One region of the Streptomyces bathyalis genome, then DNA from elsewhere that is predicted to be linked to it. Evidence: riboswitches for the same ligand, from Rfam matches in the RefSeq annotation. Region 1 holds a riboswitch; the other holds the start of a gene.
The links. Region 1 has a riboswitch for glycine ahead of gcvT (glycine cleavage system aminomethyltransferase GcvT). Riboswitches for the same ligand answer to the same signal wherever they lie in the genome.

Region 1 (14,756 bases):
TGCTGCTGACCAGGGTGCGGCTGTAGTAGCGCATGAAGTCCCAGGCAAACCCGTAGTAACCACGGGTCGTGTCCCAGGAGTCGGCGTCCTGGGTGCCGATGAACTTCAGCGTCCCGCCCTTCTTGTTGGACGGGTTGGCCGTCTTCGCCTTGGCCGCGTTGAATCCGGGCGCCTTGCCGTCGCCCTCGCTGTCACTGCCGCCGCCACCGCAAGCTGCGGTGGTCAGGAGGGCCGCGACCGCGACGGCCGACGCGGCGATCCTGCGCCTCGATGAGCGTTGGGTTGTCACGATCTGCATCCTCCGGTGTAGGTCACGGCCCGCACGGCTGCGCCGGGCCGGGGACAGAACCAGGACACGCCTGGTGGTGTGGGGGTCATCGGGAACCCTTGGGGTCCAGCGCGTCGCGCACGCCGTCGCCGAAGAGGTTGAAGGAGAGAACGGTGATGAAGATGGCCACACCCGGCACCACCATGAACATCGGATCCGTCTCGTAATAGCGCACAGCCTGGGAGAGCATCTGCCCCCAGGAGGCGGTCGGCGGCTTGACGCCCACGCCGAGGAAGCTGAGGGCGGCCTCGGTGAGGATGTTGGTGGGAATCATGAGCGTGGTGTACACGGTGATCGGCGCGATCAGGTTCGGCAGCAGTTCCTTGAAGAGGATGTAGCGCCGCCCCGCTCCGAGGCTGCGCGCCGCCTCCACGTACTCCCGCTCGCGGAGCGAGAGCGTCTGGCCGCGCACGATGCGGCCGATGTAGGGCCACCCGAAGAAGCCGATCACCAGGATCATGACGGTGAGCCGTACGCCCGTGCCCGTCAGCCCGAACATCTCGTTCGGCACCACGGAGATCAGCGAGATGATGAACAGCAGTTGGGGGAAGGCCAGCAGCATGTCCATCACGCGGCTGATGACCGCGTCGAGCCAGCCGCCGAAGTAACCGGCGAGAGCGCCGAGCACGGTTCCGACGACGACGGCGACCACGGCCGAGAGGAAGCCGACGAGCAGCGAGACGCGCGCGCCGTAGACGATGCGGCTGAAGATGTCGCGGCCGTTGCCCGGTTCGACGCCCAGGAGATGCTCACCGCTGATACCGCCGAGCGCACCCTTGGGAGTCTGGAAGAGCGGGTCGATCAGCTCTTCGTGGTGCTCGTCCGGCGGATGTCCCAGCAGGCTCACGATGAACGGCGCGAAGAACGCGACCAGGATGAGCACCAGGACGACGCCGCCGCCGATGAGTGCCACCTTGTCCCGCTTGAGGCGGTTCCACGCGATCCGTCCGAGGGAGCGCCCTTCGATGGACTTGCCTTCCACGCCACCGAGTGCCGGGTCGACGGGCGCGGTCTCCGCGGACGTGTCGTGCAGTGGTGCCGTCATCGTGGGGAAACCCTCTCTCGGCCGGGGGTGACCAGCCACGCCCGCCGCTGTAGCGGCCAGTTCGCAATTCGCACGTTCACAAGGCCGATGCCTCAACGCTCGGGAGTCTCATCGGCCATGCGATCACCCGCCAGTCCCCCCGGGGAAAGGATGCTCAACTGTGATGTGACGCGTCAGATTCCGTTATACGAACGGCAACTGGCGACTATCGGAATCCCGTCAATGCGCGTGGACAACCGCCCACCTGCGCTTCCTTCCACCAGGCATCCCTGGAGGAAGTCCGGTTGCGTACCGACCGGGCGGACGGGCGTCAGGAGCGGGGGAATCCGTAGCCGTGCCCAGGAGCGGCGTCGGCCGTCGGCACGTCACGATCGAAGAATGGCCGCGAATTGCGCCGCAGCCACATCGCCACCGGGTCGTAGTCGTCCGACATCGCGACACTGGAGACCGGCAGCCCCTCAGGGACGGCCGCCACCGACTGACGCATCATCTGCTGCGCCGACTCCACGGCCTGCCGGCCCGTGTCGTACAGGTCGAGGCCGATCGCGAGATAGCCGGCGCCGAGTGCCGGCTGCACCCAGGCGCGGCGCAGGGAACGCACGACGGGCGTGCGATGTGCGTTCTGGCTCAGCAGCGCGTAGAACTGCGCGACGTCCAGGCTCGGTTCGCTGATGCGCAGCGGCCCCGCGGGCAACTGGTCCAAGCCCAGGGCGATGCGCCGCAGGTCGAGCCACGGGATGCCGACCCCGCCGCCCGGGGCGTGCGGGTTGAGCCAGATCCCCCAGCGCTCCGGGAAGAGCGCGGCGGCGATCTCACGGCCGCTGACGATCTCGTGCGAGCGGTCCCAGCCGGAGACGGCCAGCTCCTGGGCGGAACTCACGCAGGGGGCGTAGCCATACCCGCCGACCTCCATGTTTCCGTACTGGGCGTCCGGCGCGCCCGGACGTCCGTTCCAGAGCAGCATCCACACTTCGCCGTCGGTGAGCGCATCGAGCAGCGCCTCATAGGTGTCGTACCTCCCCGGCGACACCTGCCCCAGCAGCTGCTCGACGCCTGCACCCGCGCTCACCTGGCCGTCCTTCCACCGGAACCGCTCCGACGCTTCGCCGGCCTCCCCCAGAGCCTCCTGCCCGGGAGGCACTCCCGGGCGGCGCGGCCGGTGAGGAAGCCGTCCTTCTCAATGATCTGTACCGGGCCCGCGAACGCGGCCCTCCCCGTTGTCCCCGTCATCAAACCAGCTTACGAGCAGGGACCGACACGGGGCGTCGTGCTGAAGCGCTACGTCCTGGGGCGGAGCGGGCCCGTAGGGACCCGGACCTCAGTCCCGGGTGTAGAAGGGCCGCACGCAGTGCCGCATCCAGTCGACGACCGGGTCCTGGGCGGCGTCCATCAGCACGAGCTGAACCGGCCATCTGACCTGCGCGCGGCCCAGCGCACGCGCGAGCGCGTCGTGCGCGGCCTGCCGGATGTCCGGGTCCAGGTGGTCCAGCTCGACGCCGACGAACAGCGACGGCGGATCCCCCTCGGAGCTCGCGAGTGCGCGGCGGGCCGCGCGCATCCACGGCAGGACGGCGAACTCCCCGGCCGCGGCGGCGAGGAAGTCCACGGGCTCCTCCTGCCAGTCCGGCTCGTAGAGCCGCACCCGCGCGCCGCGCGCCACGCCCCACGCGGCCTGCTCACCCGGGGTGTTGGCGCACAGCTCGGCGACGGCCTCGGGCGGCAGCGGCATGCCGACGGTGCCCTCCGGGTTCACGGCGATGCCCACCTGGGGGGGCAGCCCGCGGGCGAATTCGCGTGCGGGCGCGACGGTGAAGGACATATGGCTCCCGACGACCTGCAGGAACTGCTGCTCGGAACTGAAGACGGGAACGTAGACGCCGCCGTTGAGCTCCACGGTCGGCAGATCCAGGTCGGGACTGTCGGGGCCGCCGCCCTCGGGCAGCGGCACCCAGACGCTGCTGCGTCCGAGCACCTCAAGCAGCCGGGCACCGGCGCCTGGCACTTCGAGGGAGGCGGCGAGTGCCTCCTCCAGCTCGTTGCCGGGCCAGCCTCCGCCATGGCCCGGTCCGTACTGCTGAGGAATGGTCATGACCGCCACCCTAGTGCGGTGGTCACAGCGGGTTGCGAGCGGTCCGGCCGTGCGCGCCGGGCGTGCGCCTTCCGCGCGTTGCTACTCGAAGGAGATGCCGGCGAGTGCTCCCGCGGCGCCCCGGTCCAGAAGGACCACCGACTGGCATCCGCGCGGCAGCCGCCCGGACTCCGCGTTCACGATCAGCCGCCGCACGGCCCTGCGGTGGCGCATGAACGCGTAGCCGGAGACGGTGCGTCCGCGCTCGGCCTGACTGCGCAGCGCCGTCGCCACCGGCACGTCCAGCAGGACGAGGTGGAGGGCGCGGCCGCGCCGGAGGGCGTCCCGGCCGAGCCAGTTGCGCACCCACGCCTGGCTGCCGCAGTCGTGCACGACCACGCTCGCGCCGGAGGAGAGCGCCCGCCGCAGCCCCGCGTAGTGCGCGATGCGGGCGAGGGGACGGTACGCGGCGTACGGCAGCCAGCGCGGCAGCGCGGACCCCCAACGCTCGCGCACGTCCTGGGAGTCGATGCGGCGGACGGTGTCCTGGAGGGCGAGGACGCGTCGGATCAGCGTCGACTTGCCGCTGCCCGGAAGCCCGGAGACGACGACGCGGTCACCGGTCGGATACCGCAACGTCCGCCGGGCGGCCGTACCGCGGAGGTCCACGGAGGCGGCGGGCGGGGGTGAGTCCGCCGGAACGGCCGTGGCACCGGCCTCGACGGGCGCCTGGGTGCCCGCAACAGCCGTCTCGACGGGCGCCGGTGGCGGCGCCGCCGCCCGTACAGGAGAGTCGGCGGCGTCTTTGGCCTGGCCGGAGGGCGAGTACCCCCAGCCGGTCACGGTCGCGTACGCACTGCGCAGGCTGCCCACCTGATCGCCCCTCCCCGGATATGGCCGCCGTCCGGCGGCTCGCCTCCGAGAGTGTCAAGAAATGGTAATGCGCAGCAAGGCGGCATCGCAGCCGGCCGAAGCCATGCACCGTCGACGCCTCTTCGCCGCCGTGCCATGATGAGCGGGCCAGTCAACTGGATACCGGCCGTTTGAATCCACGCGGGAGAGTTCCCGGCCGCGCTCGGAGCGCGGTCCCGCCGGGGCGCCGAAGGAGCAAGTCCTCCCTTGAATCTCTCAGGCACCGATACCGCGCAGGACGAGGCAGATCTGAAAAGCGGGCCGCCCACAGGCGGCTCCACCCAAGGTGCAAGCCACCGCCCGTGCACGAGGGCTCGTGGCGAACCTCTCAGGTTCCGATGACAGATGGGGAGGACATCCGCGTCACCGAGTCACGGGAGCCTGACATGAGCGAGACCGACAGCGGGGCCACCGGCGGCGGCCCGCGCACAACCGCCCTCGACGCGGTACACCGCGCGCTCGGCGCGACGATGACCGACTTCGCCGGCTGGGACATGCCCCTGCGCTACGGCAGCGAGCGGGACGAGCACGTCGCCGTGCGCACGCGCGCGGGTCTCTTCGACCTCTCGCACATGGGCGAGATCACCGTCACCGGGCAACAGGCCGGCGAACTGCTGGACTACGCGCTGGTCGGCCACCTCTCCCGGCTGTCGGTCGGACGCGCCCGCTACACCATGCTGTGCGACGCCTCGGGCGGCATCCTCGACGACCTGATCGTCTACCGCACCGGCGAGGACACGTACATGGTCGTCGCCAACGCCTCCAACGCGCAGACCGTGCTGGACGCACTGCGTGAGCGCAGCGCCGGCTTCGGCGCCGAGGTGCGCGACGACCGGGACGCCTACGCGCTGATCGCCGTGCAGGGCCCGGAGGCCGCCGGCATCCTCAAGGGCGTCACGGACGCCGACCTGGAGGGGCTGAAGTACTACGCGGGGCTGCCGGGCACCGTCGCCGGCCGGGACGCACTCATCGCCCGTACGGGATACACCGGCGAGGACGGCTTCGAGCTGTTCGTCTCCCCCTCCGACGCCGTGGCCGTGTGGGAGGCGCTCACCGAGGCGGGTGCCCCCGCGGGCCTCGTGCCGTGCGGCCTGAGCTGCCGTGACACGCTCCGCCTCGAGGCGGGGATGCCGCTGTACGGGCACGAACTGACCACGCGGACCACGCCGTTCGACGCGGGCATGGGCCGGATCGTGAAGTTCGAGAAGACCACCAACGACGGTGCCTTCGTCGGGCGCGAGCCGCTGGAGGCCGCCGCCGGTCAGGCCGAGACGTCGCCGCCGCGCAAGCTCGTCGGGCTGATCGCCGAGGGCAGGAGGGTCCCGCGTGCCGGGTACGAGGTGGTCTCCGCCGCGGACGGTTCGGTGATCGGCGAGGTGACCTCGGGAGCCCCGTCGCCCACCCTCGGCAAGCCCATCGCCATCGCGTACGTCGACCCGGCGTTCGCGGAGCCCGGCACCGAGGGGGTCGCGGTGGACATCCGCGGCAGCCACGAGCCGTACGAGGTCGTGGCGCTCCCCTTCTACAAGCGGCAACGCTGACAAGGGCGCCGGCGGGACGACCCGTGCCCGCCTCCCCGGCGCCGGACCGCGGCGTGGCCCGCGCCGCTCGACGTGTCCTGCGTCCCACTGACCAAGACTGATTCCCTCCGTTCCCCTCTCATCCAGGAGAATCGCACCATGAGCAACCCGCAGCAGCTGCGTTACAGCAAGGAGCACGAGTGGCTGTCGGCCGCCGATGACGGCGTCTCGACGGTCGGCATCACGGCGCACGCCGCCGACGCGCTCGGCGATGTCGTCTTCGTCCAGCTTCCCGAGAACGGGGACACGGTGACCGCGGGCGAACCCTGCGGCGAGCTGGAGTCGACCAAGTCGGTCAGCGACCTCTACGCGCCGGTCTCCGGCGAGATCACCGAGATCAACCAGGATGTCGTGGACGACCCGGCGCTGGTCAACTCCTCCCCGTTCGAGGGCGGCTGGCTGTTCAAGGTGCGTGTCACGGACGAGCCGGAGGGTCTGCTGACGGCCGACGAGTACGCCTCGTTCACCGCCGGAAGCTGACGCCGGGCCCGCACCGACCGGCCCCTGTCGCCCGGAGCCGCGAGAGCGGCCCCCTACGCCCGAGCAGCAACGACTGAACGCCGTATGTCCGCCAATGTGCCCGACCGGCCTGCCACCAGGGATGGTTCCATGTCGCTTCTGAACAGCTCTCTCCACGAGGTGGACCCGGACGTCGCCGCCGCCGTCGACGCCGAACTCCACCGCCAGCAGTCCACCCTCGAGATGATCGCGTCGGAGAACTTCGCGCCCGTCGCCTCCCTGGAGGCCCAGGGCTCCGTCCTCACCAACAAGTACGCGGAGGGCTACCCGGGGCGTCGCTACTACGGCGGCTGCGAACACGTCGACGTCATCGAGGACATCGCGCGCGAGCGCATCAAGGCGCTCTTCGGGGCGGAGGCAGCCAACGTACAGCCGCACTCCGGCGCGTCCGCGAACGCCGCCGCGATGTTCGCGCTGCTCAAGCCCGGTGACACGATCATGGGCCTGGACCTGGCGCACGGCGGTCACCTCACGCACGGCATGAAGATCAACTTCTCCGGCAAGCTCTACAACGTCGTCGCCTACCACGTCGACGAGAAGACCAGCCAGGTCGACATGGACGAGGTCGGCAGGCTGGCGCGCGAGCACCGGCCGCAGATGATCATCGCCGGCTGGTCCGCCTACCCGCGGCAGCTGGACTTCGCCGCCTTCCGCCGCGTCGCTGACGAGGTCGGCGCCCTGCTCATGGTCGACATGGCGCACTTCGCGGGTCTGGTGGCGGCCGGGCTGCACCCCTCTCCGGTGCCGTACGCGGACGTCGTGACCACGACCACGCACAAGACGCTCGGCGGCCCGCGCGGCGGCGTGATCCTCTCCACGAAGGAGTACGCCAAGAAGATCAACTCCGCGGTCTTCCCCGGCCAGCAGGGCGGCCCGCTGGAGCACGTCATCGCGGCCAAGGCCGTGTCGTTCAAGATCGCGGCCTCCGACGAGTTCAAGGAGCGCCAGCAGCGGACCCTCACCGGTGCCCGGCTGCTGGCCGAGCGGCTGCTGCAGCAGGACGCGGTGGACGCGGGCGTCTCCGTACTCTCCGGCGGCACGGACGTGCACCTGATCCTCGTCGACCTGCGCAACAGCGAACTGGACGGCCAGCAGGCCGAGGACAGGCTGCACGGGATCGGCATCACCGTGAACCGCAACGCCGTGCCGAACGACCCCCGCCCGCCCATGGTCACCTCCGGCCTTCGCATCGGGACGCCCGCGCTGGCGACCCGGGGCTTCCAGGAGGAGGATTTCCGCGAGGTCGCCGACATCATCGCCGAGGCGCTGCTCCCCCGCTTCGACGAGGACAAGGCCAAGTCCCTGAGCGCCCGCGTCACGGCGCTCACCGAGAAGCACCCCCTCTACCCCGGCCTGGGCAAGTAACAGGCCCGGTGCCGCGGCGCGGTCCGCGCCGCGGCACCGGTCATCCGGCCACAGCACGGGCCCCGCACGGAAAGGAGGCGCCTGCCATGGCGGTCTCCGTCTTCGACCTCTTCTCGATCGGCATCGGCCCGTCCAGTTCGCACACGGTCGGTCCGATGCGCGCTGCCCGCATGTTCGCCGTGCGGCTGAAGAACGAGGGCGTGCTGGCCCACACGGCATCCGTGAAGGCGGAGCTGTACGGGTCGCTCGGCGCCACCGGGCACGGGCACGGCACCGCGAAGGCCGTGCTGCTCGGGCTCCAGGGCGAGGCACCGCGCACCGTCGACGTCGAGGGCGCCGACGACGAGGTCGAGCGGATCCGGACCTCGAAGCGGCTGCGGCTGCTGGCCACGGAGATAGGGGACGCCCACGAGATCGCCTTCGACGAGCAGTCCCAGCTGATCCTGCACCGGCGCCGCTCGCTCCCGTACCACGCGAACGGGATGACGCTCTTCGCCTACGACGCCTCCGGTGCCACGCTTCTGGAGAAGACGTACTACTCGGTGGGCGGCGGCTTCGTCGTCGATGAGGACGCTGCCGGATCGGGCCGCATCAAGCTCGACGACACCGAACTGAAGCACTCCTTCCGCACCGGCGACGAGCTGCTGCGGCTCACAAGGGAGACGGGCCTGTCCGTCTCGGAGCTGATGCTCCAGAACGAGAAGGCCTGGCGCACGGAGGAGGAGATCCGTGCCGGACTGCTGGAGATCTGGGAGGTCATGCGGGCCTGCGTCGCCCGCGGACTGAGCCGCGAGGGCATCCTGCCGGGCGGCCTGAAGGTGCGCCGCAGGGCGGCCACCGCCGCTCGCCAGCTGCGGGCGGAGGGCAGCCGGGAGACGCACGCGACCGAGTGGCTGACGCTCTACGCGATGGCGGTGAACGAGGAGAACGCCGCCGGCGGGCGCGTCGTCACGGCTCCCACCAACGGCGCGGCGGGCATCATCCCGGCCGTCCTGCACTACTACACCGAGTTCGTGCCGGGCGCCGACGAGGACGGCATCGTCCGCTTCCTCCTTGCCGCGGGCGCCGTCGGGCTGCTCTTCAAGGAGAACGCCTCGATCTCCGGCGCCGAGGTCGGCTGCCAGGGCGAGGTGGGCTCGGCCTGCTCCATGGCGGCCGGCGGCCTGGCCGAGGTGCTGGGCGGAGGCCCGGAGAAGGTGGAGAACGCCGCGGAGATCGGCATCGAGCACAACCTCGGGCTGACCTGCGATCCGATCGGCGGGCTCGTCCAGATCCCCTGCATCGAGCGCAACGGCATGGCGGCCGTGAAGGCCGTCACCGCCGCCCGCATGGCACTGCGCGGCGACGGCCGGCACCACGTCTCGCTCGACAAGGCGATCAAGACGATGAAGGACACCGGTGCCGACATGAAGGTCAAGTACAAGGAGACGGCCCGGGGTGGGCTCGCGGTCAACGTCATCGAGTGCTGACCCCGCATCGGGCCCGCACCGCCGGGACGGGTGGACCGGGCCCGTTGCCCCTCGCACGGGCTGTGGCTGGAATCACACCCCCGATCGTCCGCTTCCTCCCCTTTCCCTCCACTCCGCCCACGACTGCGGCATCAGCGGCCGCCCGGCCGTTTCGGGGAGATGCTCCGCATACGGCACCCCGTGGATCTGAGCACGAATCCACAGGTCAGATGGGTTACCGACCATTAGCTCCCCCGGTATGGCCGTGATCTGCGGATCCATGGGTACGGTGGTCCACGCGAGGTCGTCCGTTCCCCGCCGCAGCCCCTCATGTCAGCCACTGAAGGGCTGCCCACCTGGCCGGTCTCGAGCCCTTGACGTCCCCGAGAGGCAAAGAACGTTGACGAGCGAGACCGGCACGATGCTGCGCGAGTTCCTGCGATCGCCCGCCGACATCGGCGCGGTGGCCCCCAGCTCCCCGAAACTCGCCGCGGCAGTGACCGCACCCGTACCCGAGCTCGGCGACCCGGTCGTGGTCGAACTGGGCCCAGGAACAGGGGTGGTCACCAGCATCATCGAGGAACAGCTGAGCGGTCGCGGACGCCAGCTTGCCATCGAGGCGAATCCGCGGCTGGCCGACCAGCTGCGATGGCGCTGCCGCAAGGTGGAGGTGCTCCACGCCGACGCCTCCGCGCTGCCGCAGCTGCTCACCGAACGGGGCCTGGAGAAGGCTGACGTGGTCGTCAGCGGCCTTCCCTGGGCGTCCTTCTCCAACGACGTGCAGCGCGAGATCCTCTCGGCCGTGAGCCATGTGCTCGCGCCGGACGGAGCGTTCACCACGTTCGGCTATGTCCATGCCCTGCGGCTGTCCTCGGCTCTGCGCTTCAGGGAGCTGCTGCACTCCACCTTCGAAGAGGTGGTGCCGGGCCGCACGGTGTGGCGCAATCTGCCGCCCGCGCTCGTCTACCACGCGAGGCGCCCCAGGACGACCGCGTCCCACCGGGAGGCCGTGGTTCCGGCAAGCCGGGCCTCGGAGGGTGTCGCCGACGCGACGACGGTGGGCTGAACCCGCTTACGGCGCGGGCCGGGGAACGTCCGGCTCCCGCGCCCAGTGACGGAATCGCGAGGGTGTGGCGAAGACCTGGGAAGGGTCTTCGCCACACCCTCGTTCGTCAACTACCCGCGTAGCGACGGGACTTGGACTAGGCCAGTGTCCTACCTGCGGAAGCGGAACGGGCATCCCGGGAGCGGGAAACGGGCACCCCTCGACGGGACGCCGCCCTCTCTCCGCTGGTCAGCCGACTCGAACCCGTCCTCAACTCGGGCAGATGCAGGCAGGATTGGCGGCCATTCGGACTGTTTCCCGACCATCACGGGCATGTAGAACTCTCCGCATGATCGGCGTCTCGCTGCGTCCGGGTGCCTCGGAACTCCCGGGTGCCGTCGGACACCCCTCGCAGGGTCGCGCCAGGACCACGACGAGGAGAGCCCTGTGTTCAAGTCCCGGTTCACACCCGGATGCAGAGGAAGGACGGTAAGGATCGTCGCCGCGGCAGCCGTCACGGCGAGCCTGCTCACGGCATGCAGCTCGCAGGACGAGGAGCGGCCGGAGAAGAAGTCCTTAAAAGTCCTGATGGTCGACAACCCGCAGATGCTGGAGCTGAAGAAGCTCACCGCTCAGCACTTCACGAAGAGGACGGGCATCGACGTCCACTTCACCACGCTGCCGGAGAACGAGGTCCGCAAGGAGGTCCACTCCGACTTCGCCCTCCGGTCCGGCCGCTACGACGTCGCGACCATCAGCAATTTCGAGACTCGGGACTTCGCACGCCGCGGCTGGCTCAGACCCCTGGACTCCTTCATCACCAAGGACCGTTCCTTCGGCCAGAGCGACATCATGCTGCCGATCCAGCTCTCCCTGAGCGGAGCGGACGGCAAGGTCTACGCGGAGCCCTTCTACGGGGAGTCCTCGTTCCTGATGTACCGCAAGGACGTCTTCCGCGAGCTCGGCCTGGAGATGCCCGAGAAGCCCACCTGGAGCCAGATCGCCGCGCTGGCCGAGCGTGCCGACCGCCCCGGGAAGGGCATGAGCGGCATCTGCCTGCGCGGCCTGCCGGGCTGGGGCGAGATGGCAGCTCCCCTGACGACGGTGGTGAACACCTTCGGCGGCACGTGGTTCGACAGGGACTGGAACGCCAGGCTCACCGACAACGGCTTCACGGAAGCGGCGCGGTTCTACGTCGGCCTCGTACGTGAACACGGCCAGGAGAACCCCACGAAGTCCGGCTACGCCGACTGCCTGCGCAACATGAAGAACGGCAAGTCGGCGATGTGGTACGACGCGACGGCCGGCGCCGGCCCCCTGGAGGCCGACGGATCACCCGTCAAGGGCAAGATCGGCTACGCGCCGGCGCCGATCGAGGAGACCAGGTCCTCGGGATGGCTCTACACCTGGGCGTGGGGCATGCAGAAGTCGACCGAACAGCCCCGTTCGGCATGGGAGTTCATGTCCTGGGCGTCGAGCAAGGAGTACGAGAGCCTCGTCGGCCGCGAGATCGGCTGGGAGAACGTGCCCGCCGGGAAGCGCGAGTCGACGTTCGACCGTCCGCAGTACAAGCGGGCCGCGGCCGCCTTCGGCGACGCGACCGAGAAGGCGATCCGAGAGGCCGATCCGCGCAGGCCCGGCGTGCAGAAGCGGCCCACCCTCGGCATCCAGTTCGTCGGTGTCCCGGAGTTCACCGGCCTCGGTGACCATGTCTCCCGGGAGCTGAGCGCCGCGATCGAGGGGGAGCAGTCCGTGACCGCGGCTCTGCGGAAGTCGCAGCGCGAGGCCCGGAAGGTCGGCGCCCGGTACGAGAGGCGCTGACCGGCCCGCGCCCCCGACGCACGCACCCTCACCGGCGGACCGCCGCGGCTCACCAGTCGTGGACGGTCCCGTCGGTGAGCCGGTTCACGGGCAGATAGGCGGGCTCGTACGGGAAGCGGGCCGCCGCGTCCGTGTCGAGCTCGACGCCGAGCCCGGGGTTCTCGGACGGACGCAGCAGTCCCTCCTCGAAGGTGTAGGAGGTGCGGAAGACCTCCAGGGTGTCGGCCGAGTGCCTCATGTACTCCTGGATGCCGAAGTTGTGCACGGCCAGGTCGACATGGAGCGCCGCGGCCATGCCCACCGGTGAGATGTCGGTCGGCCCGTGCATCCCGGAGCGGATGCCGTACACGGCGGCGAGGTCGAGCAGCTTCTTCATCGCGGTGACACCGCCGGTGTGGGTGATCGCGGAGCGCACGTAGTCGATCAGCCGCTCGCTGAGCAGAGTCGTGTAGTCGTGCACCGAGTTGAAGACCTCGCCGATCGCGAGCGGCGTGGTGGTGTGCTGCCGGATCAGCCGCAGGGCGGCCTGGTCCTCGCCGGGTGTGGCGTCCTCGAGCCAGAACAGGTCATAGGGCTCGAGGGACTTGCCGAGCTTCGCCGCCTGGATGGGCGTCATCCTGTGGTGCCCGTCGTGCAGGAGCGGCAGCTCGGGCCCGAACTCCTCGCGTACGGCCTCGAAGACACTCGGCACATGACGCAGATAGGCCCGGGTGTCCCAGGTCTCCTCCACCGGCAGGGACGGGCCGCCGGCGGTGCGGCGGGCCGGCTCGTAGTCGTAGCGGTCGCCCGACCCCGCGCCGGACGCGGCCACACCGTAGACGGAGCCGAGGCCGGGGATGCCGGTCTGCACGCGGATGGCGCGGTAGCCGTCATCGAGGTGCGCGCGTACGGAGTCGAGGAGTTCGGGGATGTCACGCCCCGAGGCGTGCCCGTAGGCGAGGGCGCCGCGTCGGCTCGCGCCGCCCAGCAGCTGGTACAGCGGCATGCCCGCCGCCTTGGCCTTGATGTCCCACAGGGCCGTGTCGACGGCGGCGATCGCGGCCATCGTGACCGGGCCGCGCCGCCAGTACGCACCGCGGTAGAGGTACTGCCACGTGTCCTCGATGTTGCGCGCGTCGCGGCCGATGAGCAGCGGCGCCACGTGGTCGCTCAGGTACGAGGCGACAGCCAGCTCACGGCCGTTGAGCGTGGCATCGCCCAGGCCGGTGATGCCGTCGGCCGTCACCAGCCGCAGAGTGACGAAGTTGCGCCCGGGGCTGGTGACGACTGTGTCGGCGGACTCGATCCTCATCTGGCTCTGTTCCTCTCCTGATCACGTGCCTGTGGTGCTCACGGTGTCATCTCGGCGACGATCACGCCGTACGGGGGCAGCTCGACGGCGTCGAGCCCGGCCCCGTCGAGGTCCTTCAGCGCCCCGCCGCCCGTGAGCACCGGCTCCGCCGTGAGCGGCTCGTCGTGCTGGCTGATGAACCACACGAAGCTCCGCCCGTCCTCGTGTTCCATCCGTCCGGTCATGACTCGCGGGTCGGCCACCGACACCTCCGGGACGGCACCGGCCTCGGCGGCGAGCGCCGCGTAAAGCCGCCAGGTCGGCTCCGGATTGACGCCCGGTGAGACGGCGGCCATGTGCTCGACGGGATACGTGCACAGGACGAGTGCGCCCGTACCGGTGCGGCGGCGCAGCAGTGCGGGACGGCCGTGGGAGTCGGTCGCGAGGACCTCGGCGCCGTCCGGTTCGACGGGCAGGTACGAGCGCGAGTTCGCGGTGCCCGCGACGGGGAAGACCAGCTCCTCGCCTGCCTCGATACCGCCGAAGTCGCTCTGGAAGACCATGCGCAGCTCGTCGTCCTCGATGGGGTCGGCGAGCCCGTAGCGCAGCTTCTTGCGCACTCCGAAGGTCTCGTCGAGCTTCGGCCACCACGTGCCGCGCTGGTTCATGTGCTCGCCGAGGAAGTACGAGGCGTAGACGGTTGCTCCGCCCTCCGCGAGCGCCCGCAGCCGGGTCCAGCCGGGCGCCGTGAGCTGCTTGGCCGACGGCAGCAGGTACAGCGCGCAGTCGCTTGGGAGGCCGTCGGCCTCCCTGGCGACGCCGACGCCCAGGTCGGCCTCGCGCGCCGCGACGTATGCCTGGCGGGTGTTGGTGAGGATGCTGGTGCGGTCGTCCGGCTGGGTGAAGGGATACATCTTCTCCAGGAAGGAGGAGACGACGAGCGCGACCCGGGTGGCGGGGCGGCTCAGCCGGGCGGCGTCGGTGCGCCGCAGCACGTCGGTGAAGCGCTTGACCTCGCGCAGCTGCTCCTTCGGCCGGCCCTCGCAGTCGGTGATACCGAAGTGCATCTCGAACGGGTGGTGGCTGTAGGGCTCCTGGTTCTCCAGCGCGTCGTAGTCCGTGTTGTTCCAGGGCATCCAGCCGGTGGCTCCGGCGAGCAGGGTGCTGTGGAGGACCTGCCGGTAGTAGTGGGCCGCGTTCTCCTCGGAGACGAAGTCGGACGTCAGCCCGAACTCCTCCATGATCACGGGCTTTCCGCCGATGTCGAGCAGTTCGCACACGAAGGCGGCGCCCAGGTGCTGGCGCACGACGTCGGTCTCCATGCGGTAGACGTGCGGGCCGTGGAAGTCGACGAG
Region 2 (14,756 bases), 5.0 Mb from region 1:
GAGCCCGCTCCCTCCGATGGCGGCGGCGAGCACCGCGCCGCGTCCCAGGTCGAATCCCGGCCTGCTCCGGTCGAACCCGAGGGAGCGCAGCCCGCCCGCGCCCTCCCGTGTGAGGAGATGGGCCACCAGCACCACCGGGACCAGCGCGGTGGCGATCCCGAAGAGCTGCCAGGCCAGGTCTAGCCAGGGCCGGTCGGGAGCGCGCGAGGTGTTCAGGCGTGCCGACTGGTCGGCGAGTGCGCCCGAGGCGGTCAGCGAGCCGATGAAGCTGATCAGCGCGGAGACGGCGCTCGCACCGAGCGACAGTGCCAGCACCAGCAGCGTCTCGTGCCGGAGCGTGCGCGCCGAAAGCTCCTCGGACGCCGGGAACCGAGCGGGGTCGCTCGCTTGCGACTGCACACATGCCTCCAGTTCACCGGTCCGCGACAGCCGGGGACGTGCATAGCTTGCCGGACGGCGCCGGGGCGTGCGAAGCAGGGGTCGGGCGGTCCGTTGCACTCCCGCCCGTACGCGGCGTCTACGGGCCGGGAGCCCAGGTGTGCACAGGCTCTCCCGTACGCGCGAGTTCGCAGTAGCGTCGCGTGACCGCCGCGAGCGCCTTCTCCCGCTCGAGGCCGGACTCGACGGCGCGGTGGTAGGCGTCCGCCTGCCACGACGCCCCGTTGACGCGGCGCCGGCAGCGTTCCTCGATGACACCCAGGCAACGGTCGCGGTCGCCGCTCTCGACGCCCCACGCCTCAAGCCCGGCCGCGGCGAGCGGAAGCAGTTCCTCCTGCACGAGCCGGATCGCCGGCATCGTGACAAGGCCCCCGGGGCGGCCGTGCCGCGGCCAGGTCAGCTCCGCCTCGATGCCGTGCCGGCAGGCCGCGTCGAAGTTCGCGGAGGCGGCCCCGAAGGGCAGCCGCGACCAGACGGGTCGGGGCTCGTCGGCGAGGCTGCGCACCAGTCCGTAGTAGAGGGCCGTGTTGGCGAGCACGTCCGTGACCGTGGGGCCGGCTGGCAGTACCCGGTTCTCCACGCGCAGATGCGGCACGCCCTCGCTGACCGCGTACACGGGTCTGTTCCAGCGGTAGACGGTGCCGTTGTGCAGCACGAGTTCGGGCAGGCCCGGAGTGCCGCCGGCTCTCAGCACGCTCTGCGGATCCTCGTCGTCGCAGATGGGCAGCAGCGACGGGAAGTAGCGCAGGTTCTCCTCGAAGAGGTCGAACGCCGAACCGATCCACCGCTCGCCGAACCAGGTGCGCGGCCGCACGCCCTGTGCCCGCAGCTCGTCCGAGCGGGTGTCGGTCGCCTGCAGGAAGACCGGGATGCGCGACTCCCGCCACAGCTCCCGGCCGAAGACGAAGGGCGAGTTGGCGCCCATCGCGACCTGCACGGCGGACACGGCCTGGGAGGCGTTCCATACATCAGCGAAACGTTCCGGCGTCACCTGCAGATGGAGCTGCACCGAGGTGCACGCCGCCTCGGGAGCGATCGAGGCGGAGGTCCGCGTCAGCCGCTCGACGCCTTGGATGTCGAGGACGACCTCCTCGCCCCGCGCGGCCATGATCTGGTTGTTGAGCAGCGTGTAGCGGTCCACGGCTGTGAGGTTCGAGGAGACCAGGTCCTCGTCCGTGAGCGTCGGCAGAATGCCGATCATCACGATCCCTGCGCCCACCTCATTGGCCTGCCGGTCCGCGTAGCCCAGTCCGGTGCGCAGCTCCTCCGCGAGCTGGTCGAAGACCCGCCCGGACAGACGGTGAGGCACGATGTTGACCTCGAGGTTGAACTGCCCCAGCTCCGACTGGAAGTCCTGGCTGCCGATGCGCTGCAGCACCTCGGCGTTCATCATGCGGGGCATGCCGTCGGCGTCCGCGAGATTGAGCTCGATCTCCAGGCCCATGAGGTTGCGGGGACGCTCGAACCGCTTCTCCTCCAGGAGAACCTCGAACGCCTCCAGGCACTCCTTCAGCTTCCGCCTGTACCGATGCCGAGCGGACAGGTCGAACCCGTCGGAGACGACCTTCTCACCCATCGGGGTGTCCCTCCTCGATACGGCCGCGTGGTGTCAGCGATGATGCCCGTCGAGCCTGCGGATAACGCCTCGACGATCTCCACGTACCCGCCTGCCGTGAACCTCTCACCTGCGCCGAACGGCACGTTCCGGAGGCATACGGCAGTGGTCCAAGACCACGCGCACAGTCCTTGTGGGAAACGCAGACTGGATCCGGCCGACCACGACGTCTCAATCACCCCAGGCCACAGGGCCTCCCGCCGCGGTACATGTGGTCAAGTGCGGTGCAATACCGGCCGGATGCAGTCTTGAAACGAAAGTGGTGGCCCGTTAGCCGAAATGGTGATGTAACGCGTTTCGTATAAACTCCGGTACGGATCGAGACGCGGTATCACCGGACCGGCCGGTGCCCGCAGTCGACGGTCCCGCTGCCGCTTCGCGGCACCTCCCCACGCCGACAGTGCCGTCCGCGCCATGCCGAGCACCACGTGGCTCTTCAGCGAGAGGTGGCGATCCACCATGCCGCTCCACGTTCCTTCCGCCCCGGCTCCCGCAGCACGCAGCGTCCTCGCGGCCCTGCGCGCGCCGGCCACCGCACACCGGGGACACGCACCCGTCGCCGCCGACGGCGGCGGACTCTCGCTGGAGATCGAACACCCACTGCCCGTGCACGAGTTGGCCGACTTCGGCCCACCGAACTCTGCCCCGTACACGCGTCTGACCGGCTGGCGCTTCCTGCTGCGGGAGAAGGACGCCCCTGCCGGGTCCCCGGCGGTGGGGGCGGCGGAGACGCTGCTCACCTCCGACGGCTGGGCCTTCGCGTACTTCTGCGGCGGCCCGTACGTCGCCTCGTCCCAACGGGCCCTGCGGCAGGCCGAGTCGCTGCCCGGACTCCACCAGCCGCGGCTGCTGTCCGTGCCCCGGCTGTACATGCTCACCCTCTGGCTGCACGGAAACGCCACGGCGGCCATCGACGAGGGTGCCCCGCAGCCGTCGGACCTGCTCATCCCCCTCGCGCCCGCTCCCCCCGGCATCGCGGCCCACGTTCCGCACCGTGCCGACGCGCTCCTGCCCCTGCTGACCAGACGTTCGGTTCCGGCAACTCCCCTGCTGAGAAGCGGCAGGTGAGTTTCGTGGGATACCGTACGCGGTGCCTGTCGCGGTGATCCAGGGCGGCTTCCCCCGTTGCACGTATACGGCAAACCACCCGTATGTGCGGATCAGTTGACGGCAACCACCCGCACGAGTGATGCGTCTCTCCTGGTTGAGGAGCGGTGACACGAAATCCCTGCGGAATCTCCTCCGCAGGGGAACACTGGGACACACACCGGAACGGGGGGCGGCCATGGACATCGTGACCAGCCGCACGGACATCACGACACAACGGAAGACGACAGCGACAATGTGCCAGCACCAGCCACCTTGCCCGACAGCCGAGTCCGCCGACCGGGAAGCCGCACACCCTGTGGCCCACTTCCCGGAGCAGGGCTGGAGCCTGCTGTGCAATGGCGTCCTCCTCTTCGAGGACACGGGCGAGCTTCTCCCGGACGGCAAGATCATCGACCCGCACCGTCCGCTCGACAGCCGCAACATCGCCACCGCTGCCTGATCCCACAGCAGCCACAGGCCAGGGCCGGCCCGGTGTGACACCGAACCGGCCCTGACACACGCCGTTTCGATCCTCCGCGCTCCGACGCTCCCGCGCCCTCAGCCGTCGTACTCCTCCACCGGCGGGCACGAGCACACCAGATTCCGGTCGCCGAAGGCGCCGTCGATACGCCGCACCGGCGGCCAGTACTTGTCGGAAGCGCTGACCCCGGCCGGGAAGACGGCCGTCTCCCGCCCGTACGGGTGCTCCCAGTCCCCGCTCAACTGCCCCGCGGTGTGCGGCGCGTTGCGCAGCGGGTTGTCCTCGGCTGGCCACTCCCCCGAACCGACCTTGTCGATCTCACCGCGGATCTCGATCATCGCTTCGCAGAACCGGTCGAGCTCCGCCAGGTCCTCGCTCTCGGTGGGTTCCGTCATCAGCGTCCCGGGCACCGGGAACGACATGGTCGGAGCATGGAAGCCGTAGTCGATCAGCCGTTTGGCCACGTCGTCGATGCTCACGCCGGTCTGCTTCGTCAGCGGCCGTACGTCGATGATGCACTCGTGCGCGACGAGCCCGTGCGGCCCCGTGTAGAGGACCGGGTAGTGCGGTTCCAGGCGCTTGGCGATGTAGTTCGCCCCGAGCACGGCGACCTGCGTGGCGCGGCGCAGCCCCTCGGCTCCCATCAGCCTCACGTACGCCCAAGAGATCGGCAGGATGCCCGCCGAGCCCCAGGGCGAGCCGGAGATCGGGCCGATGCCGCTCGCCGGTCCCGCGGCGGGCTGGAGCGGGTGGTTGGGCAGGTGCGGTGCCAGGTGCTCGCGCACACCGATCGGACCGACACCGGGCCCACCGCCGCCGTGCGGGATGCAGAAGGTCTTGTGCAGGTTCAGGTGGGAGACGTCGGCCCCGAACCTGCCGGGCCGCGCGAGCCCCATCAGCGCGTTGAGGTTCGCACCGTCGACGTAGACCTGACCGCCGGCGTCGTGCACGGCCGCGCAGATGTCGGTGATGTGTTCCTCGAAGACGCCGTGCGTGGAGGGGTAGGTGACCATCAGCACGGACAGCTCGTCGCCGTGCTGCTCGATCTTCGCGCGCAGGTCGGCGGTGTCCACGTCGCCGTCCTCGCTGGTCTTGACCACCACGACCCGCATGCCGGCCATGATCGCGCTCGCCGCGTTCGTACCGTGCGCCGAGGAGGGGATCAGGCAGACGTTGCGCTGGTCGTCGCCGCGTGAGCGGTGGTACGCCCGGACGGCCAGAAGTCCTGCCAGCTCGCCCTGGGATCCGGCGTTGGGCTGCAGGGAGACCTTGTCGTAGCCGGTGATCTCCGCGAGCTGATCCTCCAGCTGATGGATCAGCGCAAGGTAGCCCTCCGCCTGCTCGGCCGGAGCGAAGGGGTGCAGCCCGGCGAACTCGGGCCAGGTGACGGCCTCCATCTCGGTGGTGGCGTTGAGCTTCATGGTGCACGAGCCGAGCGGGATCATGCCGCGGTCCAGCGCGTAGTCCCGGTCTGCGAGCCTGCGCAGGTAGCGCAGCATCGCCGTCTCGGAGCGGTACTCGTGGAAGACGGGGTGGGTCAGATAGTCCTCGGTGCGCAGCAGCGCCTCGGGCAGCGCGTCCCCGGAGAGTCCGGCGTCCAGCTCCTCTGCGTCGGCCTCGACTCCGAACGCGGACCACACAGCCTCCAGCTGGGCCCGGCCCGTGGTCTCGTCGCAGGCCATGCCGACGTGGTCCGCGTCCGTCTCCCGCAGGTTCACGCCCGTCTCGCGCGCACGGGCGACGATCTCGGCCGCACCTCCGGGGACCCGCGCCGTGACGGTGTCGAAGTAGCTGCCGTGCACGATCTCCACTCCGCCTCCGCGCAGCCCCTCAGCGAGCAGAGTGGCGTAGCGGTGCGTGCGGCGGGCGATGTTGGCCAGGCCCTCCGGCCCGTGGTGCACTGCGTACATCCCGGACATCACGGCGAGCAGCACCTGGGCGGTGCAGATGTTGCTGGTGGCCTTCTCCCGGCGGATGTGCTGCTCACGGGTCTGCAGGGCGAGGCGGTAGGCCTGGTGACCGTCCGCGTCCTTGGAGACGCCGACGAGGCGGCCGGGCAGGCTGCGGGCGTACTTGTCGCGTACCGACATGTAGCCGGCATGCGGCCCTCCGAAGCCCATGGGCACGCCGAAGCGCTGGCTGGAGCCGACCGCGATGTCCGCGCCGAGCGACCCGGGCGAGCTCAGCAGCGTGAGCGCGAGCAGGTCGGCGGCGACGGTCACGACCGCTCCGAGCTCGTGCGCCTGCTCGATGACGGCACGGTGGTCCCGCACGGCGCCGGAGGCTCCGGGGTACTGCAGGAGCAGCCCGAATACTCCGCGCTCGGCCACGTCGGCCGGGATTCCGTCGCTCAGGTCGGCGACGACGACCTCGACGCCGGTCGGTTCAGCGCGGGTCCGGATGACGGCGATCGTCTGCGGCAGGCAGTCGGCGTCCACGAGGAAGACGCCCTGCTTGACCTTGCCGACCCGGCGGGAGAGCGCCATGGCCTCGGCCGCCGCAGTGGGCTCGTCGAGGAGCGAGGCACCCGAGGTCGGCAGGCCCGTCAGGTCGGCCACCATGGTCTGGAAGTTGAGCAGGGCCTCGAGGCGGCCCTGCGAGATCTCCGGCTGGTACGGCGTGTACGCGGTGTACCAGGCGGGGTTCTCCATGACGTTGCGCAGGACGACCGAGGGGGTGAAGGTCCCGTAGTAGCCGAGGCCGATCATCGACGGAAGCACCTGGTTGCGGGCCGCGAACTGCCGCAGCTCCGCGATCACTTCGGCCTCGGTGCGGCCAGGAGGCAGGTTCAGGGCCTCTTTGCTCTTGATCACGTCGGGGACGGCGGCGGCGGTCAGCTCGTCGAGGGAGCCGTATCCGACCTGGGCGAGCATCTTCGCCTGGGCACCGGCGTCCGGGCCGATGTGCCGCCGTTCGAAAGGAGTTCCGCGTTCGAGATCGGCGAGAGGGATGCGGTTGGCAGTCATCTGCGGGGGCCTCCTGGTCACTGTGACCTACGGGGACACCACGGCGCTGGTGCCCGGACGGCCTCCCCCTCTGTCATCTCAACCTGAGAGTTTCACCGGTCCGCCCCCGCTGAGGGAGACCCGGCTTTCACCGTCGGTGAGGAGGAGCCCAGGCACTGCTCGGCCCGCCCTGCTTTCCAGAGTGACCTCACCCGCGCGGTACGTGAGCCTGAGAGATTCCGGGGAGGAGTTGCTCCTTCGGCGCCCCCGGCTGATGCCGGAGGACTCTCCCGCTCGGGGTCCACAGCCACTTCGAGCCTACCAGCGGTTCCTCCCACAGGACCCGGGTGCACTCGGGTGGCCAACCGCTGAAATGTGCCTTTGGGTGGTAATACGGCTTGTACGACCGGCTCCCGGCGTCCTCGGCGCCCCCGCAGCACGCTGTTGCGCGGCAGCACGGCAGAGCCGAGGAGGGGGTTCGCCAGATCACCAGACCCCAGGGCCGGCCTCGTCCCGTGACGCACCCGGTGCCCCTGAACCACGACTTGGAGGGACCGTGCAGAACGACATCGATCCACGGAGCCTTATCGGGCGCAGAGCACTCGACAGCAGCGGCTGCAAGATCGGAACGGTCGGCGAGGTGTACCTCGACGACGCGACGGGCGAGCCGGAGTGGGCGGCCGTGCGCACGGGCATCTTCCGGCGCGAGACCCTCGTACCGCTGGAGCCGAGCGAGCTCGTCGGCGGCGCCCTCCACGTCCCGTTCGAGAGGGCGCTGGTGCGCAGCACACCCGTGCTCGGCGTGGGCAGGCACCTCTCCCCCCGCCAGGAGCTCCAGCTGTATCTCCACTACGGGCTGGAGGTGCCGCCCCCGGCCGAGTCCGTCGGCCCTGTGCCCTCCTCACCGGCGTCGTCGGGGCCGGCACCGTCCTCGCCTCCGCCGGACAGGGACTTCGGACGGATAGCGGGGACCGAGAGCTGAGACGATTCCCCCGTTCGGCCCAACCCCTCGATCCGCTTCCGCCGCGCCATCGCCGCGAGCGGCGGCGGTTCGGCAGGCTCCAGAGCGGGATCGTCGACGGAGTAGGTCCGCACCCGGCCGGGCACGGACCCAGGATCCTCGAACCTCACGGTGACCCGGCCGAGCCCACTGCCCTGCACCCAGCCGAGACCGAGCTCCGCATGCCTGACGTCCCGGCCCGGCACCCAGCGCCGGTGGGCCGGAACCTCCGGCTCCTCGGGCACGGCAGCCGGCCCGTGCTCCTCCCCCAGGTGGCCCGCTGTCCTACCTTCTGCCGCTGCCGCGGCATCCGCGTCGGCCTGTGCCTGTGCGAACAGATCTTCCTGAGTGAAGTCGGCCAGACCGCTGACGCCGACGCCCAGCAGACGCACCCCGGCGGTGGTGTCCACCGTGTCGAGGAGCCTGGCCGCGGCCTCGCGGACCACGCCGGTGTCGTCGGTGGGTCCGCGCAGCGTCTCCGAGCGCGTCAGGGTCGAGAAGTCATAACTGCGGACCTTGATCACAACCGTGCGGCCGGACCTCCCGGCCGCACGAAGCCGCTCCGCGCACCGTTCGGCGAGGCGCGCGAGGTGCGCCTGGACGAGCGCCCTGTCGGTGAGGTCGACGTCGAAAGTGTCCTCCACCGACACCGATTTCGCGTCGCGCTCCGCGATCACGGGACGGTCGTCCCAGCCGTTCGCCATCGCGTAGAGCGAAGTGCCGTGCGCCCTGCCCAGAAGTCTCAGCAGCTCCGCCTCACCCGCCTCCGCCGTGTCCCCGACGGTGGTGATCCCGGCGCGGCGCAGCACCTCTGCCGTGGCCGGACCCACGCCCGGCAGAGTGCGTACTGACATCGGAGCCAGCAGCTCCCGTTCCGTGCCCGGCTCGATGACGACGAGCCCGTCGGGCTTCGCCTGCTCCGAGCCGATCTTGGCGAGCATCTTCGAGCCGGCCAGCCCCACGGAGCCGCTGAGCCCCGTCATCTCGCTGATCGTCTGCCGCAGCCGCTCCCCCACCGCTCGTACGGCCGGAGACGCCGAGCCGTCGGTCAGCGCCTCGCCGGCCTCCAGGTCGACGAAGGCCTCGTCGAGGCTGAGGGGCTCCACGAGCGGCGACAGCCCGCCGAGGATCTCCATGACGGCATCGCTGACGTCCCTGTAGAGGCTGAAGCGAGGCGAGAGGTAGGCGGCGTTCGGGCACAGACGGCGGGCCTGGCCCATGGGCATGGCCGAATGGACGCCGAAGATCCGCGCCTCGTACGAGGCCGTGGCGACGACTCCGCGCGGCCCGAGCCCGCCGACGACGACGGGTTTTCCGCGGAGGCTGGGCTTGGATGCCTGCTCGACGGCAGCGTAGAAGGCGTCCATGTCCAGATGGAGGATCGTCGGAGCGCTTCTCACATTGGTCGATGGTGCCGCATGGGACCGACAGTCAGCCTGCGCGGTTGCGCCGCCGCGCCAGCTCGTCCCCGGGATGATCACCCACGATGGTCTCGCCGGTGTCGACGTGCTCGCCGTGCAGCTGCGCCAGGGCTCCCTCGACGTCTTTCCACACCACGCCGACGGCGATCCCGAACACGCCTTGCCCGCCCTGCAGCAGGTCGACGACTTCGTCGGGCGAAGAGCACTCGTAGACGGTGGCTCCGTCGCTCATCAGCGTCATCTGGGTCAGGTCGGTACGGCCGCGGGTGCGCAGATGCTGGACGGCGGTGCGGATGTTCTGCAGCGAGACGCCCGTGTCCAGCAGCCGCTTGACGATCTTGAGGACCACGATGTCGCGAAAGCTGTAGAGCCGCTGGCTTCCGGATCCGTAGGCGGGACGGATGCTCGGCTCCACGAGCCCTGTGCGCGCCCAGTAGTCGAGCTGGCGGTAGGTGATCCCGGCGGCCGAGCAAGCGGTGGGGCCGCGGTATCCGATGAGTTCCGGCGATTCGTCCGTGGATCTCTCCCCCTGCAGCGGACCTGCCGAGCCCCCGCGAGGAGGGGTCTCGCCCGCCGCCATACCGTCGCCGGTATCTCTCACGCCGACCTCCGTCCTCCGCATCCCGGGGCATGACCGGGACCTGCCTCACCGAAGGTAGGCAGTCACCCGTGGTGCGTCAACGATCGCCACACTCGGCACGCCGGGTGAAAATGCCCCAAGGAGTGGTTTCCCGTAACCGAAAGGAGGGAAGGCGTCACGGTTTGTAGTCGCCAGGCCCGTCATGAGCCGCCCGCGGCGACGAGATCACTGGCTGCTGGTGCCGAAATCCTCGGGCGAGATCTGGTCGAGGAACTCGCGGAACTTCTCCACCTCGTCCTCCTGCTCGTCCGGGATGGCGATGCCCGCGTCGTCCAGCACACCCTCGCTGCCGTAGATCGGCGTACCGGTGCGCAGAGCCAGCGCTATGGCGTCGGACGGCCGCGCGCTGACCTCGACCCCGCTGGCGAAGACCAGCTCGGCGTAGAACACGCCTTCTCTGAGGTCCGTGATGCGGACAGCGGTGAGCTCCTGGCCCACGGCCTCCAGGACGTCCTTGAACAGATCATGGGTGAGCGGGCGCGCAGGCGTCATGCCCTGCTGCGCGAAGGCGATCGCGGTCGCCTCCCCAGGGCCGATCCAGATGGGGAGGTACCGGTCGCCACCCACTTCACGCAGCAGCACGATCGGTTGGTTGGAGGGCATTTCGACCCGGACACCCACAACGTCGAGCTCGTTCACACAGCAACCCTAGGCCGTGCCCCGCCTGTTTGGGTAGTCGGGACCCGCCCTCAGCTGTCGTGTGAACCTACTCACCCGGGCGGTTGCCCGCGTCGGGGCCCTCAGCAGGCCGTACGTGCAGCGCCGCCTGCACAAAGACCTCGTAAAGCCGCCCGGACAGGGCCGCCAGCCGGGCGCCCGGGGGCTCGGCACCGCCCCCGGTACGGGCGTCACCGGGGTGTTCCGCCGACGCAACGGCGCTCTCGAGCAGGCCCGCCTGATGCTCGGCAGCGGCCTTCACGGCGTGCAGCTGCCGCGGCGGAACTCCGTGGCGGCCGAGCTCCGAGACGATGCCGGCGACGGCCACAGCGGCCTCGTCGTACGAGCTGTCCGGGTACCGGGAGACAAGACCGTGCGATTCGCAGTCCATGAGCTCGGGCTCCGTCAAGCCGGCGGCGGCAAGCAGCTGCTCCCGGCCGATTCGGACCGGGGGGTCGGATGGCCTCTCACGCCGTGTGCCCGGGCTGCTCCGCTGGGGTGCCTTCGTCGGCGGCAACGGGAGCTCGCCCTCTGCGACGGAACCCAGATGTTCCTTGATCACCCTCAGCGGGAGGTAGTGATCACGCTGCATCCGCAGGACGTCCCGCAGTCGCTCCACATCCTCGCCGCTGAACCAGCGGTGGCCCGACGGAGACCGGCCCGGCTCCACGAGTCCCTGCGTCTCCAGAAATCGGATCTTGGAGACCGTGACCTCGGGGAACTCCTCGCGGAGCACACGCAGCACGCCGCCGATGCTCAGCGGCCCGCTGCCCGCCCCTGTGGCGGCACCGTCACCGGCACCACCGGGCGGTGTGTGCTCCATGCCCTGCCCGGAAGGTCAGACCGTGCGCTTGCTCGCGAAGAAGACCAGCCGGAACTTGCCGATCTGAACCTCGTCACCGTTCGCCAGCGGCACGCCGGCCTCGATGCGCTCCCGGTTGACGTAGGTGCCGTTGAGGCTGCCGACATCGGAGACGGTGAAGACACCGTCGGGACCGCGCCGGAACTCCACGTGACGCCTCGAGACGGTCACGTCGTCCAGGAAGATGTCGCTCTCAGGGTGACGGCCCGCGGTGGTCAAATCGCCGTCCAGCAGGAAGCGGCTGCCCGAGTTGGGGCCTCGGCGGACCACCATGAGAGCGGAGCCCAGAGGAAGGGCGTCGACCGCGGCCTGAGCCTCGGGGGACAGCGGCGGCGTCTGCTGCTGACCGGTGACCTCTGCCTCGTACGCCTCCAGGCCGGAGATCGAGATCGTGGAGGTCGTCTCGGAGGAACCCTCGGCCACGGGAGCACCACCCCGGAGCGGTGCCCCGCAGTTGGAACAGAACCGGCTCGCCTCGGCGACCTGGGTCCCGCACCTGCTACACACCGGCACGGCAGATCCTCCACCTGTACTCGAGGTTGATGGTGCACCGGAACCTATGCGGCCCGACGCTGCGGGGTCAACCGAATCCCCGCCCTGACCACCCGCATGGCCACCGCCGGGAGGGGTGACCTCGTCGCGGAACAGCGGGCGTCCCGCGCCCTCACCGTCGTGGGCCGCCACGGAATCGTGATGCCGGGCGGTCCGGCGCCGCGCGGCGCCAGCGCCGTGCTCCTGGCGGCTCTTGCCGAACAACCTTGCAAAAAAACTCACGGGCGATTCCCCTCGCACGAAACAGACCCGCCCGTGGGGCAGGACAGACCCTCGATGCTCTCACTCCGCCGATATGACGCCCAGACAACGTCCCTGGCCTTCGGACAGTTTCCCTCACGCGATGGTCACCGGGTCCGCCGACCCCCCGCAAGACTTAGCCGTGACCTCACTGCCCGGATGACCGAGCGTAATCAGGCCGCTTCGCAGAGCGCAAGGCGTTCACGACGATCTTCTCGGAGGGCGTGACGGAGGCGTCCGCCTGCTCCTTGCGCAGCGTCTGGACAACTCCGCCGGGGATGTTCAGCGCGGGTTCCAGGTCCTTGGGCTTGCCGATCACCTGAAAGCGGTACGGCGGACTGATCTTGTGACCGTCCACACGCACCCCTCCCGAACTGTCTGAGAAGTACGTATTCGCAACCACCCGTACGTTGTTGACCTCGATCGCCTCGGCACCGGCGGCACGGAGCTCCTGCACGGCGTCCAGGAGCATGTCTGCCTCGACCGACCCGCCGGGGTCGGTCACGGTCAGCTCGATGCCGGGGCCCTGGGCGCCCACCGTACCTGCGAGCACGCCGAGTTGGCGTGCCTTCTGACGTGTCTGCTTCCGTGCCTCCTCGGCCTGGTCCGAGCTGTTCTCCAACTCGGTGCGCTGGCCCTCCAGGCTCTGCTTCTCGTCCTCGAGACGCTTGCTGCGGTCGTCCAGTTCGTCGAGGATGCGGACCAGGTCCTCCTGGCGTGCGCCGCGCAGCGAACTGTTCTCGCTCGTGGAACGGACCTGGATCGCGAGGCCGAGGCCGAGCACGAACAGCAGCAGGGCGACGATGAGTTGGGCCCGCGTCACGCGCGGCGGCCAGACCGCCTGGGCCAGCCGCTGCCGTCCTGTGCTCCCTGATCCTCCTGCCGCATCCGGCCCGGTCTCCGCGGATTCGGAGGCGGCATCCTGCTGCTCGCGTGCCGTTCCCCCCGCACCGCTCTCGCCGAAGCTCTTCCGCTCACCGTGCGCGCTTCGCGCGGCGTCCTCCGAACTGGCTTCCTGCTCACGCGAGTTGGAAGTCTCCCGGTCACGCGGCCGCCAGGGTTCCTCCGCGGGTGCGGCGCCGGAGCGATCCCGCTTGTCGCGCCCGGAGCCTTGCGGGTCGTCCGACGCGCTGTCCTTGCCCTCCGGCCGCTCGGCCCGTTCCGGAGCGCGATCCGTTCCGCGGTCCTCCGGCCGCTTCTCAGGCGGCAGTTCGCCCGGGTTCCTGTTGCGGTCTTCGTCGCTCATCGGACTCACGCCCTGAAGACGTGCCGGCGGATCGCGGCCGCGTTGGAGAAGATGCGGATTCCGAGCACAACGACGACGCCGGTGGACAGTTGGGCCCCGACCCCGAGTTTGTCGCCGAGAAAGACGATCAGCGCCGCGACCACGACGTTCGACAGGAACGACACGACGAACACCTTGTCGTCGAAGATCCCGTCGAGCATGGCCCTCAGCCCGCCGAAGACCGCGTCCAGCGCCGCGACCACGGCGATCGGGAGATAGGGCTCGACGATCGTCGGGACGACCGGCCGGACCACAAGTCCGGCCACGACCCCCACGATGAGGCCCAGTACGGCGATCACTATCTGCTGCCCTCTCCTGTCTGCACCGGCTTTGCCGCTCGGACGATCAGACTCGGCGCGGCCGGCAACCGCACGTCGTCGTGGGTGCTGATGCTGGTGCGCACACCGTAGTTCTCCTGCAGCACCTGCAGGTACTGCCCGTCGGCACTGTCCTGGAACGTCGTGCTCAGCTCCTTGCCCGGCCCCACCGCGAGCAGGGTGTACGGAGGCACGAGTGGCTTGTTGTCCACGAGGATCGCATCACCCGCGGCCCTGATGGCCGAAAGCGACGTCAGGCGCTGGCCGTTGACGGACACGGCCTCCGCCCCGGACTCCCAGAGCCCGTTGACCACACGCTGCAGATCGCGGTCACGCACCCGCCCGTTGTCCGAGAATCCACTGCTCTGCCGGGGGCCGCCGGAGTCGCTGTCCTGGGTGTTCTTGGCGTCGTCCACGACCAGCTTGATGCCGGGCCCGTGCACGGGGAGCGCGCCCGAGAGCAGCCCGGCGACCTCCGCCTCGTTGCCCCCGTGCTTCTGCAGCGCCCTGCGCTGCCGGGCCTCGACGTCCTTGCGCAGGCGGTCGACGCTGCGCTCAAGGGAGTCGGCGCGGCGGTCGCCGTCGTCGATGCGGGTGATCAGTTCCTGCCGCTCCTTGGCGAGTTCGGGTGCGGACACCCGCGCCTGCGCCGCGCCGACGGTGACCACCAGCGCGACGAGGACCAGCCCGGCGGCGAGCCCGATCTTGGCTCGTACCGTCCGCGGCATGCCGGACCGGCCCTCGACCCCGCGACGGGAAGCGGCCTGGGCGTACCCGTCGTCGAGGCTGTTGTACATCGCATTGTTCAGCAGCGACATGGAGGCGTCGGGCCGCGCAGGCCGCGATGCGGTACTCCGTTCAGGGGGCTGCTGCGACATGACGCACATCGTCGCACGCCAAGGTCACCGCCGCCGAATGGCCCCACCTCTTTCAGGGTCAGCGGCCGGCGCTGTCGACCACCGCGGACCATTCGTCCAGCAATGCCTGTGCGGAGGCGTCGTCAGGCCCTTCTGCCCACAGATGAGTCACGGCCTCCGCAGGGTCCGGCAGCACCATCACCCACCGGCCGTCGGGCTCGACGATGCGGATGCCGTCCGTGGTGTCCACGGAGCGGTCGCCCGCGGCCTCGACGACGGTACGCATGACGAGTCCCTTCACCGCCCAGGGCGTGGCGAGATCACGCTTGAGCACGTGCGCCCGCGGGATGCGCGCGT

Region 2: another riboswitch for glycine. It lies ahead of gcvP (aminomethyl-transferring glycine dehydrogenase); the one in region 1 lies ahead of gcvT (glycine cleavage system aminomethyltransferase GcvT).

What each region holds. Positions count from the first base shown of each region.
Region 1 is NZ_CP048882.1:2,012,481-2,027,236, forward strand. Features, by position in the region: gene G4Z16_RS08620 (ABC transporter substrate-binding protein) at 1-289, opposite strand, end outside; gene G4Z16_RS08625 (ABC transporter permease) at 375-1,373, opposite strand; gene G4Z16_RS08630 (enhanced serine sensitivity protein SseB C-terminal domain-containing protein) at 1,684-2,442, opposite strand; gene G4Z16_RS08635 (enhanced serine sensitivity protein SseB) at 2,692-3,462, opposite strand; gene G4Z16_RS08640 (AAA family ATPase) at 3,544-4,314, opposite strand; glycine riboswitch at 4,486-4,595, shown strand; gene gcvT (glycine cleavage system aminomethyltransferase GcvT) at 4,740-5,894, shown strand; gene gcvH (glycine cleavage system protein GcvH) at 6,033-6,413, shown strand; gene glyA (serine hydroxymethyltransferase) at 6,543-7,817, shown strand; gene G4Z16_RS08660 (L-serine ammonia-lyase) at 7,904-9,286, shown strand; gene G4Z16_RS08665 (class I SAM-dependent methyltransferase) at 9,666-10,331, shown strand; gene G4Z16_RS08670 (ABC transporter substrate-binding protein) at 10,758-12,131, shown strand; gene manD (D-mannonate dehydratase ManD) at 12,181-13,422, opposite strand; gene G4Z16_RS08680 (cellulase family glycosylhydrolase) at 13,461-14,756, opposite strand, start outside.
Region 2 is NZ_CP048882.1:7,056,019-7,070,774, reverse strand. Features, by position in the region: gene G4Z16_RS30735 (CPBP family intramembrane glutamic endopeptidase) at 1-399, opposite strand, end outside; gene G4Z16_RS30730 (glutamate-cysteine ligase family protein) at 518-2,014, opposite strand; gene G4Z16_RS30725 (hypothetical protein) at 2,513-3,121, shown strand; gene G4Z16_RS30720 (DUF5999 family protein) at 3,396-3,602, shown strand; gene gcvP (aminomethyl-transferring glycine dehydrogenase) at 3,701-6,589, opposite strand; glycine riboswitch at 6,776-6,871, opposite strand; partial or broken gene G4Z16_RS33380 (PRC-barrel domain-containing protein) at 6,843-7,265, shown strand; gene G4Z16_RS30705 (DNA polymerase IV) at 7,418-8,968, opposite strand; gene G4Z16_RS30700 (MerR family transcriptional regulator) at 9,000-9,611, opposite strand; gene G4Z16_RS30695 (bifunctional nuclease family protein) at 9,795-10,268, opposite strand; gene ftsR (transcriptional regulator FtsR) at 10,336-11,109, opposite strand; gene G4Z16_RS33375 (double zinc ribbon and FHA domain-containing protein) at 11,125-11,964, opposite strand; gene G4Z16_RS32830 (DUF881 domain-containing protein) at 12,089-13,150, opposite strand; gene G4Z16_RS30675 (small basic family protein) at 13,192-13,524, opposite strand; gene G4Z16_RS30670 (DUF881 domain-containing protein) at 13,524-14,420, opposite strand; gene G4Z16_RS30665 (mannose-1-phosphate guanyltransferase) at 14,479-14,756, opposite strand, start outside.